DNA from 3 places in the Streptomyces sp. SAI-127 genome. Region 1 is predicted to be linked to each of the others. Evidence: predicted binding sites of a transcription regulator. Region 1 holds the regulator's gene; each other region holds the start of a gene.
The links. The regulator HrcA, encoded in region 1, represses chaperone genes, less so after heat shock. The targets are predictions, from matches to a motif close to TTNGCACTCNGNNNNNCNGAGTGCNAA.

Region 1 (5,078 bases):
GAGGATGGTTCAGGGCCTCCCCGTCGCCTCTGGCCGTACCGACCTGCCAGGTCGTAAGGGAACTGGCCTCTCAGGCTCGGACCGCGCACAGGATGCGTGTCGCCGCCCCGGGGTCGAGTACGCCGGGGACCAGCTCGCCCAAGCCCGTTCGGGGCGCGCGGCTGAACGGACTCACTCCCGCTCAGTCCACAGGAACGGTGACGCGTCGGGTTGTGTGGCGGCTGCGGGTTCGTTGTAGCTGGTCGCGCAGTTCCCCGCGGCCCTTGGGTGGGTGACTGACCGCAGCCGCAACCTGCTCAGGGGCGCGGGGCTGTATCGATGTGCGGCTACCGCCGCGGGCGCGACGAGCCCCCACCGGCCCGCAGCCGTACGACCCGCCCGCAGACTCGCCGCGCGTATCCGCTACGGCGCCGTGACGAAGTCGATCAGTTCCTCCACCCGGCCCAGCAGCTCCGGCTCCAGGTCCCGGTAGGACCCCACCCGCTTCAGGATCGCCTGCCACACCGCGCCCGTGTTCTCCGACGGCCAGCCCAGGGCTTTGCACACGCCCGTCTTCCAGTCCTGGCCGTGCGGTACCCGGGGCCATGCCTCGATGCCCAGGGACGACGGCTTCACCGCCTCCCAGATGTCGATGTACGGATGGCCGACGACAAGCGCGTGTTCGCTGGTCACCTGCTGTGCGATGCGCCACTCCTTGGTGCCGGGGAGCAGGTGGTCGACCAGGACGCCGAGGCGGGCGTCCGGGCCCGGCGCGAATTCGGCGACGATCGACGGGAGGTCGTCCACGCCCTCCAGGTACTCCACGACCACGCCCTCGATGCGCAGGTCGTCGCCCCAGACCTTCTCCACGAGTTCCGCGTCGTGGCGGCCCTCGACGTAGATACGGCCCGCGCGGGCCACGCGTGCGCGGGCGCCGGGGACGGCCACCGAGCCGGACGCGGTACGAGTGGGTCGCACAGAAGCGGCTGAGGCGCCCGACGGCTTCACCAGCGTCACCACCCGGCCCTCCAGGAGGAAACCGCGCGGCTCCAGCGGGAACACCCGGTGCTTGCCGAAGCGGTCCTCCAGCGTCACCGTGCCCGCCTCGCAGCGGATCACCGCGCCGCAGAAGCCCGTCCCCGGCTCCTCGACCACCAGACCGGGCTCGGCGGGGACCTCCGGCACCGGCTTGGGCTTCTTCCACGGAGGGGTCAGGTCGGCGGAGTACTGGCGCATTCGGATGACGATAGGAGAAGCGGCTCGGGAGTCATGACGACACGCCGAAGCGGGCGGCCAGCGCGTCCCGCTGTGCCCGGACGAACGCCGCGTCCACCACCGCTCCGTGACCGGGCACGTACAGCGCGTCCTCGCCGCCCAGGTCCAGCAGCCGGTCCAGCGCGGCGGGCCACTGCGGCGGTACGGCGTCCGGGCCCGCCTGCGGTTCGCCCGACTCCTCGACCAGGTCGCCGCAGAAGACGACCTCCGGGGAGCCGGGGACGAGGACGGCGAGGTCGTGGGCCGTGTGGCCGGGGCCGACGTTCGCCAGCAGCGCCTGCCGGCCGCCGCCGAGGTCGAGCGTCCACTCGCCGGAGACGTGATGCCGGGGCGAGACGAGGGCGTCCACCGCCTCGTCGGCCACCGCCGGGTCCAGTCCGTTGCGCACCGCGTCCGCCCGCAGCTCCGCGCGGCCCAGCCGTCCCCTCAGCACCGTCTCCACACCCACGGCGCCGAACACCTCCGCCCCGGCGAACGCCGCCGCCCCGAAGACATGGTCGAAGTGGGGGTGGGTGAGCGCGAGATGGGTCACACGATGACCGGCGAGTTCCTCGGCCTGGGCGCGCAGGCGGGCGCCCTCCGCGAGTCCGGAGCCGGAGTCGATCAGCAGGGCCGTGCCCTCGCCGATCACCAGGCCCGCCGTACAGTCCCAGCCGGGCAGCCGGCACCGCCCCACCCCGGTCGCGACCCGCTCCCACCCGAGCTCTTCCCAAGTCACCGTCATACCGCGACGCTAGCCCTACAACCCGTCACGCCGGGACCAGCCTTGCCCAGGGCCTACCCCACCGCCGTACACTGGCCGGGGAGCGCTGGCACTCGGACGGACAGAGTGCCAGGCGAGGCGCAAAGGGAACGACTTCTGGAGGTGTGCGCGATGCTGAGTGAACGCAGGCTCCAGGTGCTGCGCGCCATCGTCCAGGACTATGTCGGCACCGAGGAGCCGGTCGGGTCGAAGGCCCTGACCGAGCGGCACAACCTCGGCGTCTCCCCGGCGACCGTCCGCAACGACATGGCGGCCCTGGAGGACGAGGGGTTCATCGCCCAGCCGCACACCAGTGCCGGGCGCATCCCGACCGACAAGGGCTATCGGCTGTTCGTCGACAAGCTGGCGGGCGTCAAGCCGATGACCGCGCCCGAGCGGCGCGCGATCCAGAACTTCCTCGACGGCGCGGTCGACCTCGACGACGTCGTGGCCAGGACCGTGCGGCTGCTGGCGCAGCTGACCCGGCAGGTCGCCGTCGTGCAGTACCCGTCCCTGACCCGCTCGACCGTGCGGCACGTGGAACTGCTCTCGCTCGCCCCCGCGCGCGTGATGCTCGTGCTGATCACGGACACCGGCCGGGTCGAGCAGCGCATGGTCGACTGCCCGGCGCCCTTCGGGGAGGCCTCGCTCGCCGATCTGCGGGCCCGGCTCAACAGCAGGGTCGCCGGACGGCGGTTCGCCGATGTGCCGCGGCTGGTCGAGGACCTGCCCGAAGGCTTCGACGTCGAGGACAGGGGTACGGTCACGACAGTGCTCTCCACTCTCCTGGAGACACTCGTCGAGGAGAACGAGGAGCGGCTGATGATCGGCGGCACCGCCAATCTCACCCGCTTCGGACATGACTTTCCCCTCACCATCCGGCCCGTCCTGGAGGCTCTGGAGGAGCAGGTCGTCCTCCTCAAACTCCTTGGCGAGGCGGGGGATTCGGGCATGACCGTACGCATCGGTCACGAGAACGCCTATGAGGGACTCAACTCCACTTCAGTGGTGTCGGTCGGCTACGGTTCGGGCAACGAGGCAGTCGCCAAGCTCGGCGTGGTCGGACCGACCCGCATGGATTACCCGGGAACGATGGGAGCGGTACGCGCAGTGGCACGGTACGTCGGACAGATCCTGGCGGAGTCGTAAGTGGCCACGGACTACTACGCCGTTCTCGGCGTGCGCCGCGACGCGTCGCAGGATGAGATCAAGAAGGCGTTCCGTCGGCTCGCGCGCGAGCTGCACCCGGACGTCAACCCGGATCCGAAGACCCAGGAGCGGTTCAAGGAGATCAACGCCGCTTACGAGGTGTTGTCGGACCCGCAGAAGAAGCAGGTCTACGACCTCGGCGGCGACCCGCTCTCGCAGGCCGGCGGCGGTGGCGCGGGCGGCTTCGGGGCCGGTGGGTTCGGGAACTTCTCGGACATCATGGACGCGTTCTTCGGTACGGCGTCGCAGCGGGGTCCGCGCTCGCGCACCCGGCGCGGCCAGGACGCGATGATCCGTCTCGAGATCGAGCTCGACGAGGCGGCCTTCGGCACCACGAAGGACATCCAGGTCGACACGGCGATCGTCTGCACCACCTGCAGCGGTGAGGGCGCGGCGCCGGGGACCTCCGCCCAGACGTGTGACATGTGCCGCGGCCGCGGTGAGGTGTCGCAGGTGACGCGGTCCTTCCTGGGCCAGGTCATGACGTCCCGGCCGTGCCCGCAGTGCCAGGGCTTCGGCACCGTGGTCCCGACGCCGTGCCCGGAGTGCGCCGGCGACGGCCGGGTCCGCTCGCGCCGCACACTGACCGTGAAGATCCCGGCCGGTGTGGACAACGGCACGCGGATCCAGCTCGCGGGTGAGGGCGAGGTCGGTCCCGGTGGCGGTCCCGCCGGTGACCTCTACGTCGAGATCCACGAACTCCCGCACTCGCAGTTCCAGCGGCGCGGCGACGACCTGCACTGCACGGTCACGCTCCCGATGACGGCGGCGTCGCTCGGCACGAAGGTGCCGCTGGAGACGCTGGACGGCATGGAGGAGGTCGACATCCGGCCCGGTACCCAGTCCGGCCAGTCGATCCCGCTGCACAGCCGTGGCGTCACCCACCTGCGCGGCGGCGGCCGGGGCGACCTCATCGTCCACGTCGAGGTCCAGACCCCGACCAAGCTGGACCCCGAGCAGGAGCGCCTGCTGCGCGAGCTGGCCAAGCTGCGCGGCGAGGAGCGCCCCACGGGGCAGTTCCAGCCGGGGCAGCAGGGCCTGTTCTCCAGGTTGAAGGACGCGTTCAACGGCCGTACGTGAGGCGTGGGACGACTGCCGGGGGTCCGGGGGTTGTCCCCCGGGCAGACACAGCCAGCCGGGGCAGCAGGGCCTGTTCTCCAGGTTGAAGGACGTGTTCAACGGCCGTACGTGAGCTGTCGACGGACGTGTTCAACGGCCGTACGTGAGCTGTCGAAGGCCCGATTCGGACTTGTTCGGAGGACGTGACAACATGCCGTCATGTCCTCCGCGCTGACCGGTCTCTTCCGTCATCCGATCGTGCAGGCCCCCATGGCGGGCGGTGTCTCCGTGCCGCGGCTCGCCGCCGCCGTGTCCGAGGCGGGCGGGCTCGGATTCCTCGCGGCCGGGTACAAGACGGCCGACGGTTTGTACCAGGAGATCAAGCAGCTGCGCGGGCTGACCGCGCTGCCCTTCGGGGTCAACCTGTTCATGCCGCAACCCGAGTACGCCGACCCGGCGGCCGTCGACGTCTACGCCCATCAGCTCGCCGGCGAGGCCACCTGGTACGAGACCGAGCTCGGCGACCCCGACAGCGGCCGTGACGACGGGTACGACGCCAAACTCGCCGTACTCCTCGACAACCCCGTGCCGGCGGCCTCCTTCCACTTCGGGATCCCGAGCAGTGAGGTCCTGGAGTCGCTGCGCCGTGCCGGCACCTTCACCCTCGTCACCGCGACCACCCCCGAAGAGGCCCTCGCCGTGCAGTACGCGGGCGCCGACGCGGTCATCGCGCAGGGCGTGGAGGCCGGCGGTCACCAGGGCACCCACCGGGACCTCCCCGAGCAGGACGGCTCCGGCCTCGGACTCCTCTCGC
Region 2 (5,078 bases), 2.5 Mb from region 1:
CCAGCGCGATCGCGTCCCCGCCGATCCCGCAGCACAGGTCGGCGACGGAGGTGACGCCCAGTGCCCGCAGGCGCTCGGCGCGGTGGGCCGCCACGCTCGCCCGGGTCGACTGCTCGACGCCGTTCGGCGTGAAGAACATCCGCTCCGCGTCCTCGGCCCCGAACTTGGCCGCTGCCCGCTGCCGCAACCGGGCCTGGCCGAGCGCCGCGGAGACGAGTTCTGCGGGATGCCCGCGGCGCAGCCGGGTGGCGACGGCGAGTTCGTCGGCGGGGGCGGTGCCGCGCACTTCGTCGAGGAGGGCACGGCCCTCGGGGGTGAGGAGGGGGGCGAGGTCGTTCACCGGGTCATTGTGGGCCAGTCGGTGGACGGTCCGCTTCCGGCGGCGGTGTCGGCCCAGGTGCGATGCCGTGACCTGCGAGGATCCGGCCTCATGGGAACAGTAGGACAAAAGTATAAAAAGGGTGCGTTGGTGGCGTCGGTGTCCATCCGTGGCGGCCTCGTCCTCCTGGCGGTGGCCGCCCTGGTCTCCGGCTGTGCCGACCCGGCCGGAACCGGCGTACGGCCGCAGCGGCCCCTCAAGGCACCCCCGGCACCCGCCGCCGACCTCCAGGCCGACAAGACCCGTATCCGGGCCGCCCGGCTCCGCGCCGAGCAGACCCGGATCGCCGCCGCCAGGCATTGGGGCCTGAAGGAGGTCCCGCTGACGGCCCCGCCGGCGCCCGTGACCAAGCCCCGCATCACCACCCGCCACGGCTTCGAGGTCGACGGCCACGAGGAGAAGGGGCTGCCGCCGGTCTTCACCACGGTCCCCACCGAGCAGAAGATCGTCTTCCTCACCATCGACGACGGCGCCGAGAAGGACCCCGCGTTCCTTCGGATGATGAGCGAGTTGAAGATCCCGTACACCGCCTTCCTCAGCGACTACCTGGTCAAGGACGACTACGGCTACTTCGCGAGGATGCGGGACGCAGGGGTCGTACTGAACAACCACACGCTCCACCACCCCTACCTGCCCGCGCTGTCGTACGCCCGCCAGCGGCGCGAGATCTGCGGGATGCAGGACGTCATCGAGAAGCGGTTCGGCAAGCGGCCCACGCTCTTCCGCCCGCCCTACGGCAACTACAACGAGGACACCCTGCGCGCGGCCAGGTCCTGCGGCGTCAAGTACGCGCCCATCTGGAACGAAGAGGTCTTCGTCGACCGCTGGGAGTACCGCGAGTGGGACCAGGACATCCACCCCGGCGACATCGTGCTCAGCCACTTCCGGGGGCGGAAGGACTGGAAGGGCACGATGCCCGACATGGTCCGCCGCTTCCTGAACAGGATCACGGCCGAGGGGTACGCGGTGGCCCGCCTCGAGGACTACCTGTGAGAGCGCGGGCACTGGTCGCCGGGGGGCTGGCGGCCGTACTGCTCACCGGCTGTGCCCAGTCCGTCGATCCCATCGAACGGCTGGGCAGGAAGGCGGCGCAGCGGGCGGGGTCGTACGGACCGGACGGACCCGGCGGGGAGAGCAGGGCGGACGGGCGGCCGTACCGCCATTGGGGTCTCCTGGCCCCGCTGAAGGCGCCCCCGCGGGTGGCGGCGCGCGCGGCGGCGCGCCGGGACGGCCTGCCGCCGGTCGTGAGGCGCGTCGGGACGTCCGACAAGGTCGTCTTCCTGACCTACGACGACGGTGCCGAGAGGGATCCGCGGTTCGTCGACATGGTCCGTGAACTGCGGCTGCCGGTCAGCCTGTTCCTCACGGACAGTGTCGTCGGCCCCGGGTACGGCCACTTCGCGCGTCTCCAGTCGGTCGGCGCCGGCATCCAGAACCACACCCTCGACCACCCCGCCCTGCGCGGTCTGCCGTACCCCGGCCAGCGCGCCGAGATCTGCGGCCAGCAGGAGAAGGTGCGGTCCCGCTTCGGGATCCGGCCGCGGCTGCTCCGGCCGCCCTATGGCACGTACGACCGCACGACCCTGCGCGCGGCGGCCGACTGCGGACTCTCGGCCGTGGTGCTGTGGAGCGTGTCGGTGGAGGGTGGCGCGCCGCAGCGGCCGCTGCGGGCGGGTGACATCGTCTCGGTGGCATCGGGGGAGGCCTCGGGACCGACGCTGACGGAACGGACGACGACGGTGCTGCGGGAGATCGAGCGGCGCGGGCTGACGGTGGGACGGCTGGAGGACTATCTGTAGGCGCTCCGGCGGCGTGGCCGGAGACGCGATTGGCACTCCGCTTGACCGAGTGCTAATCACGGTCATAGTCTCGGGTCTGGCACTCCCCCCTGGAGAGTGCCAACACAGCGACGGGCAGGTCCGGCACCCGCGACGACGGATCCACCTGGTCGCCACCTCAGACAGTCAACCCCGTGATCTCCGAAGGGGGAGGTCGGATCGTGACGACCACCAGCTCCAAGGTTGCCATCAAGCCGCTCGAGGACCGCATTGTGGTCCAGCCGCTCGACGCCGAGCAGACCACCGCCTCTGGCCTGGTCATCCCGGACACCGCCAAGGAGAAGCCCCAGGAGGGCGTCGTCCTGGCCGTGGGCCCGGGCCGCTTCGAGAACGGCGAGCGCCTGCCGCTCGACGTCCAGACCGGCGACATCGTGCTGTACAGCAAGTACGGCGGCACCGAGGTGAAGTACAACGGCGAGGAGTACCTCGTCCTCTCGGCTCGCGACGTGCTCGCGATCATCGAGAAGTAATTCACCCCAGCATTTCTTTGAGCTGCGCCCCTGGCCCCCGCGACCACTAACAAGCCGGGCGCCCGGGGCGCAGTCTCTTTTCACCTAGATTTCCGAGAGGGCTCACGCTCCCATGGCGAAGATCCTGAAGTTCGACGAGGACGCCCGTCGCGCCCTCGAGCGCGGCGTCAACAAGCTTGCCGACACGGTCAAGGTGACGATCGGCCCCAAGGGCCGCAACGTCGTCATCGACAAGAAGTTCGGCGCTCCCACCATCACCAACGACGGTGTCACGATCGCCCGTGAGGTCGAGATCGAGGACCCGTACGAGAACCTCGGCGCCCAGCTGGTGAAGGAGGTGGCGACCAAGACCAACGACATCGCGGGTGACGGCACCACCACCGCCACCGTGCTGGCCCAGGCGCTGGTCCGCGAAGGCCTGAAGAACGTCGCCGCGGGTGCCTCCCCGGCCGCCCTGAAGAAGGGCATCGACGCCGCGGTCAAGGCCGTGTCCGAGGAGCTCCTCGCGACCGCCCGCCCGATCGACGAGAAGTCCGACATCGCCGCCGTCGCCGGTCTGTCCGCCCAGGACAGCCAGGTCGGCGAGCTCATCGCCGAGGCGATGGACAAGGTCGGCAAGGACGGTGTCATCACCGTCGAGGAGTCCAACACCTTCGGTCTGGAGCTGGACTTCACCGAGGGCATGGCCTTCGACAAGGGCTACCTGTCGCCCTACATGGTCTCCGACCAGGAGCGTATGGAGGCCGTCCTCGACGACCCGTACATCCTGATCAACCAGGGCAAGATCTCCTCGATCCAGGACCTGCTGCCGCTGCTCGAGAAGGTCATCCAGTCGGGTGCCTCCAAGCCGCTGCTGATCATCGCCGAGGACGTCGACGGCGAGGCCCTGTCGACCCTGGTCGTCAACAAGATCCGCGGCACCTTCAACGCGGTCGCCGTCAAGGCCCCCGGCTTCGGTGACCGCCGCAAGGCGATGCTCCAGGACCTGGCGGTCCTCACCGGCGCCACGGTCATCTCCGAGGAGGTCGGCCTCAAGCTCGACCAGGTCGGCCTGGACGTGCTCGGCACCGCGCGCCGCGTCACCGTCACCAAGGACGACACCACGGTCGTCGACGGTGCCGGCGACTCCTCCGAGGTCGCGGGCCGCGTCGCCCAGATCAAGGCCGAGATCGAGAACACCGACTCCGACTGGGACCGCGAGAAGCTCCAGGAGCGCCTCGCGAAGCTGGCCGGCGGCGTGTGCGTGATCAAGGTCGGCGCCGCCACCGAGGTGGAGCTGAAGGAGAAGAAGCACCGTCTGGAGGACGCCATCTCCGCGACCCGCGCCGCGGTCGAGGAGGGCATCGTCTCCGGTGGTGGCTCCGCTCTGGTCCACGCCGCCAAGGTGCTCGAGGGCGGCCTCGGCAAGACCGGCGACGAGGCCACCGGTGTCGCCGTCGTCCGCAAGGCCGTCGTCGAGCCGCTGCGCTGGATCGCGGAGAACGCCGGCCTCGAGGGCTACGTCATCACCGCCAAGGTCGCCGAGCTCGACAAGGGCCAGGGCTTCAACGCCGCGACCGGTGAGTACGGCGACCTGGTCAAGGCCGGCGTCATCGACCCGGTCAAGGTCACCCGCTCCGCCCTGGAGAACGCCGCCTCCATCGCCTCCCTCCTTCTGACGACCGAGACCCTGGTCGTCGAGAAGAAGGAAGAGGAGGAGCCGGCCGCCGGTGGTCACGGCCACGGCCACTCCCACTGAGCCCAGCGCTCGCAAGGAGGCCCCCGTTCCCTCTGAGGGAACGGGGGCTTTCCCCTTCGCGGGTCACAGGGATCGGGCCGTCATTCGCCGAGCACCCCCAGCTGTTCCATCAGCCCCGCACGGTCGTACTGCCACCAGCCCTCGCAGATCCGCCCGTCCCGGAACCGGTGCCAGGTGGTCCCGGTCATGGTCACGTTCTGCCCGCTCGCCGGGATCCCCACGAACTCGCCGGTGTGCTTGCCGGCCCAGGTCCAGCGGGTGCACACCCGGTCGTCCTGGGCGATCTGGTCGTCCACGCGGAAGGTGAAGGCGAAGGCCCGCCGCCACCCCTCGTACTCCTCGCGCGCGCCCGCGAGCCCCAGATCGTCCGCATTGGCCGGATCGTGGTCCATGTAGTCCTCGGTGAACCGCGTGAACAGCTCCGCGGTCCCGGCCCGCCCGGCCTGCTCGAAGAACTCCCGCGCGACGGCCGGGTTGAGCTGCTCGTCCCGCACCACGTCCAGATCGGTGAAGGTCGGCGCCTCGTCACACAGCGCGAGCATCCCCTGGAAGATCCGCTCCGTCTCCGGCAGCCCGGAATTCCGCATCGCCTCCTCGTACGACGGAAACTCCACGATCTCGACGAAGTGCGACGCGTCGGACCGGTCCTTGCC
Region 3 (5,078 bases), 1.2 Mb from region 1:
CTCGCCGGTGTCGGTCGCGTACAAGGCGGGCCACGACGTGGTCCGGCCCCAGAAGCCGAACACCATCGCCAAGTCCCTCGCGATCGGGAACCCGGCGGACGGTCCGTACGTGCTGGACATCGCGCGTCGTACCGGTGGTGCGGTGGAGGACGTGAACGACGAGCAGGTCGTCGACGCCATCAAGCTGCTCGCGCGGACCGAGGGGATCTTCGCGGAGACGGCCGGTGGCGTGACCGTCGGCGTGGCGAAGAAGCTGATCGAGAACGGTCTGCTGGACCCGTCGCTGACGACCGTCGTGCTGAACACCGGTGATGGTCTGAAGACGCTGGACGCGGTGGCGGGTACGGGTCTCACCGCCACGATCCGTCCCAACCTGGATTCGTTCCGCGAGGCCGGCCTCGCGTAGTCGCCGCCCCTGAAAGCACTCACCCGACCGGAGGTCCTGAAACATGAGCGTTTCCGTCCGTATCCCCACCATCCTGCGCACCTACACCGGCGGGCAGGCCGAGGTGCAGGCCGAGGGTGCGACCCTCGCCGATGTCATCGCCGATCTGGAGAAGAACCACACGGGTATCGCCGCGCGCGTTCTCGACGACCAGGGCAAGCTGCGGCGGTTCGTCAATGTGTACGTCAACGACGACGATGTGCGGTTCGAGCAGGGGCTGGAGACGGCGACGCCCGACGGGGCCGGCGTCTCGATCATTCCGGCCGTCGCCGGCGGGTGACCGTATGACTGGTCATTACCTTCGGTAACGGTAATTACCGAGTGTTCATCGGATTGCCCCCTCCGCTTGAGAAGCGGAGGGGGCAATTCTCTATGGTTGAGCGCGGTACAGTTGGGGAAGCAGCGGCTTTCTTCTTGCCGCGTGCATATGAGTTCTCGCTCCACATGCGATGAGAAGTAGCCAAAGTGTGTGCGCCTTAAGTGCCTTATGTGTCTTTTATGGGGCCCGACTTGCCCCGAATTCAGGCGAATTCTCACTACATTCCGGACCCCTTCCGTCCAGAATTCTCGTCCGATTGACCTGTTGCAGACGGCAGTTGGACAGATACATTCAGCCGCGGTCGACGCGTTCCGGCGCACGCCCCCAACCATGTGGGGGGTGAGGTCTGACCCGGATCCACGAAGTGTGGATCCGTGCAAGGGCCAGTAATAGGGGAGTTAGGCATGGCTCAGGGCACCGTCAAGTGGTTCAACGCGGAGAAGGGGTACGGCTTCATCGCGGTCGACGGTGGTGCGGATGTATTCGTCCACTACAGCGCGATTCAGATGGACGGCTACCGCACCCTTGAAGAGGGCCAGCGGGTCGAGTTCGAGATCTCGCAAGGTCAGAAGGGGCCGCAGGCGGACATGGTTCGCCTGGCGACCGGCTGAAGCACGCGCCGGGTAACAACAGCGTCGTTCTTCTGTTCTTCTTCGAAGGGCTCGTCCCCCATAGGGAGTCATGGGGTACGGGCCCTTCGGCATGCCCGGGGTCTTGAGGGGGGCGTGATCGGGCCGGGCTCACGGGCACCGGGAGGCCGGGCCCGCGTTCGCCGTCTTGTACGGCGGTCCGGGGTGCTCGACCGCGCCGGTCGAACACCGGTCACGCGGACGGGGCGGCCGGGCCGTCGTGTGCGGCGCCCGTACGGCCCCGGTGGTGCCCGGACGCAGCGGTGTCGGTCGGGCCGTACGGGCCGGTAACCGGGCGTCGCTGTTGCTCGGCGCCCTGCCCGATCCACGAGAGGCGCTTGCACTCGACCATGCCGAGTGCTAATCATTGGCGTTAGCACTCTGAAGGTGAGAGTGACAAAGATGGACCGGGTCGGTGAGGCCCGCAGGCCTTGTGGGGCAAGGATCCACAGGCCGGCGAGCCGTCCGTCGCGGGCGCGGGCGCGGTCCGAAGGAATCACCCCCAGTCCTGGAGGGACCACTTCACATGGCCAAGATCATCGCGTTCGACGAGGAGGCGCGGCGCGGCCTCGAGCGCGGCATGAACCAGCTCGCGGACGCCGTCAAGGTGACGCTCGGCCCCAAGGGCCGCAACGTCGTCCTCGAGAAGAAGTGGGGCGCCCCCACGATCACCAACGATGGTGTCTCCATCGCCAAGGAGATCGAGCTCGAGGACCCGTACGAGAAGATCGGCGCCGAGCTGGTCAAGGAAGTCGCCAAGAAGACGGACGACGTCGCCGGTGACGGTACGACCACCGCGACCGTGCTCGCTCAGGCCCTGGTCAAGGAAGGCCTGCGCAACGTAGCCGCCGGCGCCAACCCCATGGCCCTCAAGCGCGGTATCGAGAAGGCCGTCGAGGCCGTCTCCGCCGCCCTGCTCGAGCAGGCCAAGGATGTCGAGACCAAGGAGCAGATCGCCTCCACGGCCTCCATCTCCGCCGCCGACACCCAGATCGGCGAGCTCATCGCCGAGGCGATGGACAAGGTCGGCAAGGAAGGCGTCATCACCGTCGAGGAGTCCCAGACCTTCGGTCTGGAGCTCGAGCTCACCGAGGGTATGCGCTTCGACAAGGGCTACATCTCGGCGTACTTCGCCACCGACATGGAGCGGATGGAGGCGTCGCTCGACGACCCGTACATCCTCATCGCCAACTCCAAGATCGGCTCCGTCAAGGACCTGCTCCCGCTCCTGGAGAAGGTCATGCAGTCGGGCAAGCCGCTGCTGATCATCGCCGAGGACGTCGAGGGCGAGGCCCTGTCGACCCTGGTCGTCAACAAGATCCGTGGCACCTTCAAGTCCGTCGCCGTCAAGGCCCCGGGCTTCGGTGACCGCCGCAAGGCCATGCTCGGCGACATCGCCATCCTCACGGGCGGCGAGGTCATCTCCGAGGAGGTCGGCCTCAAGCTGGAGAACGCGACCCTGGACCTCCTGGGCCGCGCCCGCAAGGTCGTCATCACCAAGGACGAGACCACCATCGTCGACGGTGCCGGTTCCTCGGACCAGGTCAACGGCCGGGTGAACCAGATCCGCGCCGAGATCGAGAACAGCGACTCGGACTACGACCGCGAGAAGCTCCAGGAGCGCCTGGCGAAGCTCGCCGGTGGCGTCGCCGTCATCAAGGCCGGTGCCGCGACCGAGGTCGAGCTCAAGGAGCGCAAGCACCGCATCGAGGACGCCGTTCGCAACGCGAAGGCGGCCGTCGAGGAGGGCATCGTCGCCGGTGGTGGCGTGGCCCTCATCCAGGCCTCCTCGGTCTTCGAGAAGCTGGACCTCGAGGGTGACGAGCTGACCGGCGCCAACGCCGTGAAGCTGGCCCTGGAGGCCCCGCTCAAGCAGATCGCCGTCAACGGTGGTCTCGAGGGTGGCGTCATCGTCGAGAAGGTGCGCAACCTGCCCGTCGGCCACGGCCTGAACGCCGCGACCGGTGAGTACGTCGACATGATCGCCGAAGGCATCATCGACCCGGCGAAGGTCACGCGCTCTGCCCTGCAGAACGCCGCCTCCATCGCCGCGCTGTTCCTCACCACCGAGGCCGTCATCGCCGACAAGCCGGAGAAGGCGGGCGCTGCCCCGGCCGGCGGCGGCATGCCGGGCGGTGACATGGACTTCTGATCGACCCCCGGCCGCCAGGCCTGACGGTTGATCAACGTCCTTCCCGGGGGCGGCACTTCCTGGAAACAGGGGGTGGCCGCCCCCGGTCTTTTCCTGCGCTATGCTTGATCACGAGCCGCTCGACGTGAACTCCCGTCGGTCGACTACGCGTTGGTGGTCCAAGGAAAGACGCCCCGCTTCCTGCGGGGAGATGCAGGTGCAAGGCCTGCCCGGCGCTCGACAAGAAGCCCGTCCCACGATGGTGGGGCGGGCTTCTTTCATGCGTGGCCTCGATGCGTGACTTCCATGCGTGGCCGGTGTCACAGCGCATCGGGAAATCCTGAGGCGGACGAGGCGGTTGGCACCTGGGTAGTGTCCATGCGCATGCACATACCGAGGAGTACTGCCACGTGACCGCCCCCGCCACCTCCCGCGCCGCCGAGATCCTCTCCCGCCCGGCCCACATCAACGGCCTGACCGTCCCGAACCGCATCGTCATGGCGCCCATGACCCGCATGTTCTCCCCGGGAGGTGTCCCCGGCGCGGACGTGGCCTCGTACTACTCCCGCCGCGCGGCCGCCGGAGTCGGTCTGATCGTCACCGAGGGCACCTACGTCGGCCACGAGTCGGCCGGGAACAGCGAGAGCGTCCCGCGGTTCCACGGCGAGGAGCAGCTGGCGGGCTGGGCGAAGGTCGCCGAGGAGGTGCACGCGGCGGGCGGCACCATCGTCCCGCAGCTGTGGCACATCGGCATGGTCCGCGAGCAGGGCCAGCAGCCCTACGTCGACGCCCCCGCCGTCGGTCCCTCCGGTCTGCGACTCGGCTCCGACGAGCCCACCGGCAAGGCCATGACCCAGCGCGACCTGGACGACGTCATCGGCGCCTTCGCGGAGGCGGCGGCCGCGGCCGAGCGCATCGGCTTCGACGGTGTGGAGATCCACGGCGCCCACGGCTACCTCGTCGACCAGTTCCTGTGGTCGGGCACCAACCGCCGCACCGACGCCTACGGCGGCGACCCGGTCGCCCGTACGAAGTTCGCGGCGGAGATCGTGGCGGCCGTACGGGAGACGGTGTCGCCGGAGTTCCCGATCATCTTCCGCTACTCGCAGTGGAAGCAGGAGGTCTACAAGGCGCGGCTCGCCGAGACGCCGGAAGAGCTGGAGGCGATCCTCGCGCCGCTCGCCGCCGCCGGAGTCGACGCCTTCCACGCCTCCACGCGCCGCTACTGGCTCCCCGAGTTCGACGGCTCGGACCTCAACCTCGCCGGCTGGACCAAGAAGCTCACCGGCAGGACGACCATCACCGTGGGCTCGGTCGGCCTCGACGGCGACTTCATCCGCGGCTTCATGGGCGAGGGCTCCCCGGTCAAGGGCATCGACGACCTGCTCGACGCCCTGGAGCGCGAGGAGTACGACATGGTCGCCGTCGGGCGGGCACTGCTTCAGGACCCGCAGTGGGCCGCGAAGGTGCTGGCGGGCCGATTCGACGAGCTCGAGCCGTACGACGCGTCCGCGCTGAAGTCTTTGAGCTGATCGCACAGGGTCCGCGACTTGG

Region 2: groES (co-chaperone GroES) is a predicted target of HrcA. The motif match lies at 2,208-2,234, and genes of this name have one in related genera.
Region 3: groL (chaperonin GroEL) is a predicted target of HrcA. The motif match lies at 1,731-1,757, and genes of this name have one in related genera.

What each region holds. Positions count from the first base shown of each region.
Region 1 covers NZ_JARXYJ010000001.1:6,898,762-6,903,839, forward strand. The annotation lists gene M2157_RS31765 (DUF3097 domain-containing protein) at 403-1,215, opposite strand; gene M2157_RS31770 (MBL fold metallo-hydrolase) at 1,247-1,978, opposite strand; gene hrcA (heat-inducible transcriptional repressor HrcA) at 2,129-3,145, shown strand; gene dnaJ (molecular chaperone DnaJ) at 3,146-4,285, shown strand; gene M2157_RS31785 (nitronate monooxygenase) at 4,484-5,078, shown strand, end outside.
Region 2 covers NZ_JARXYJ010000001.1:4,349,837-4,354,914, reverse strand. The annotation lists gene M2157_RS19695 (class I SAM-dependent methyltransferase) at 1-340, opposite strand, end outside; gene M2157_RS19690 (polysaccharide deacetylase family protein) at 479-1,372, shown strand; gene M2157_RS19685 (polysaccharide deacetylase family protein) at 1,369-2,178, shown strand; gene groES (co-chaperone GroES) at 2,379-2,687, shown strand; gene groL (chaperonin GroEL) at 2,800-4,425, shown strand; gene M2157_RS19670 (ester cyclase) at 4,506-5,078, opposite strand, start outside.
Region 3 covers NZ_JARXYJ010000001.1:5,648,889-5,653,966, forward strand. The annotation lists gene thrC (threonine synthase) at 1-406, shown strand, start outside; gene M2157_RS25935 (ubiquitin-like small modifier protein 1) at 450-725, shown strand; gene M2157_RS25940 (cold-shock protein) at 1,169-1,375, shown strand; gene groL (chaperonin GroEL) at 1,920-3,545, shown strand; gene M2157_RS25950 (NADH:flavin oxidoreductase) at 3,935-5,056, shown strand.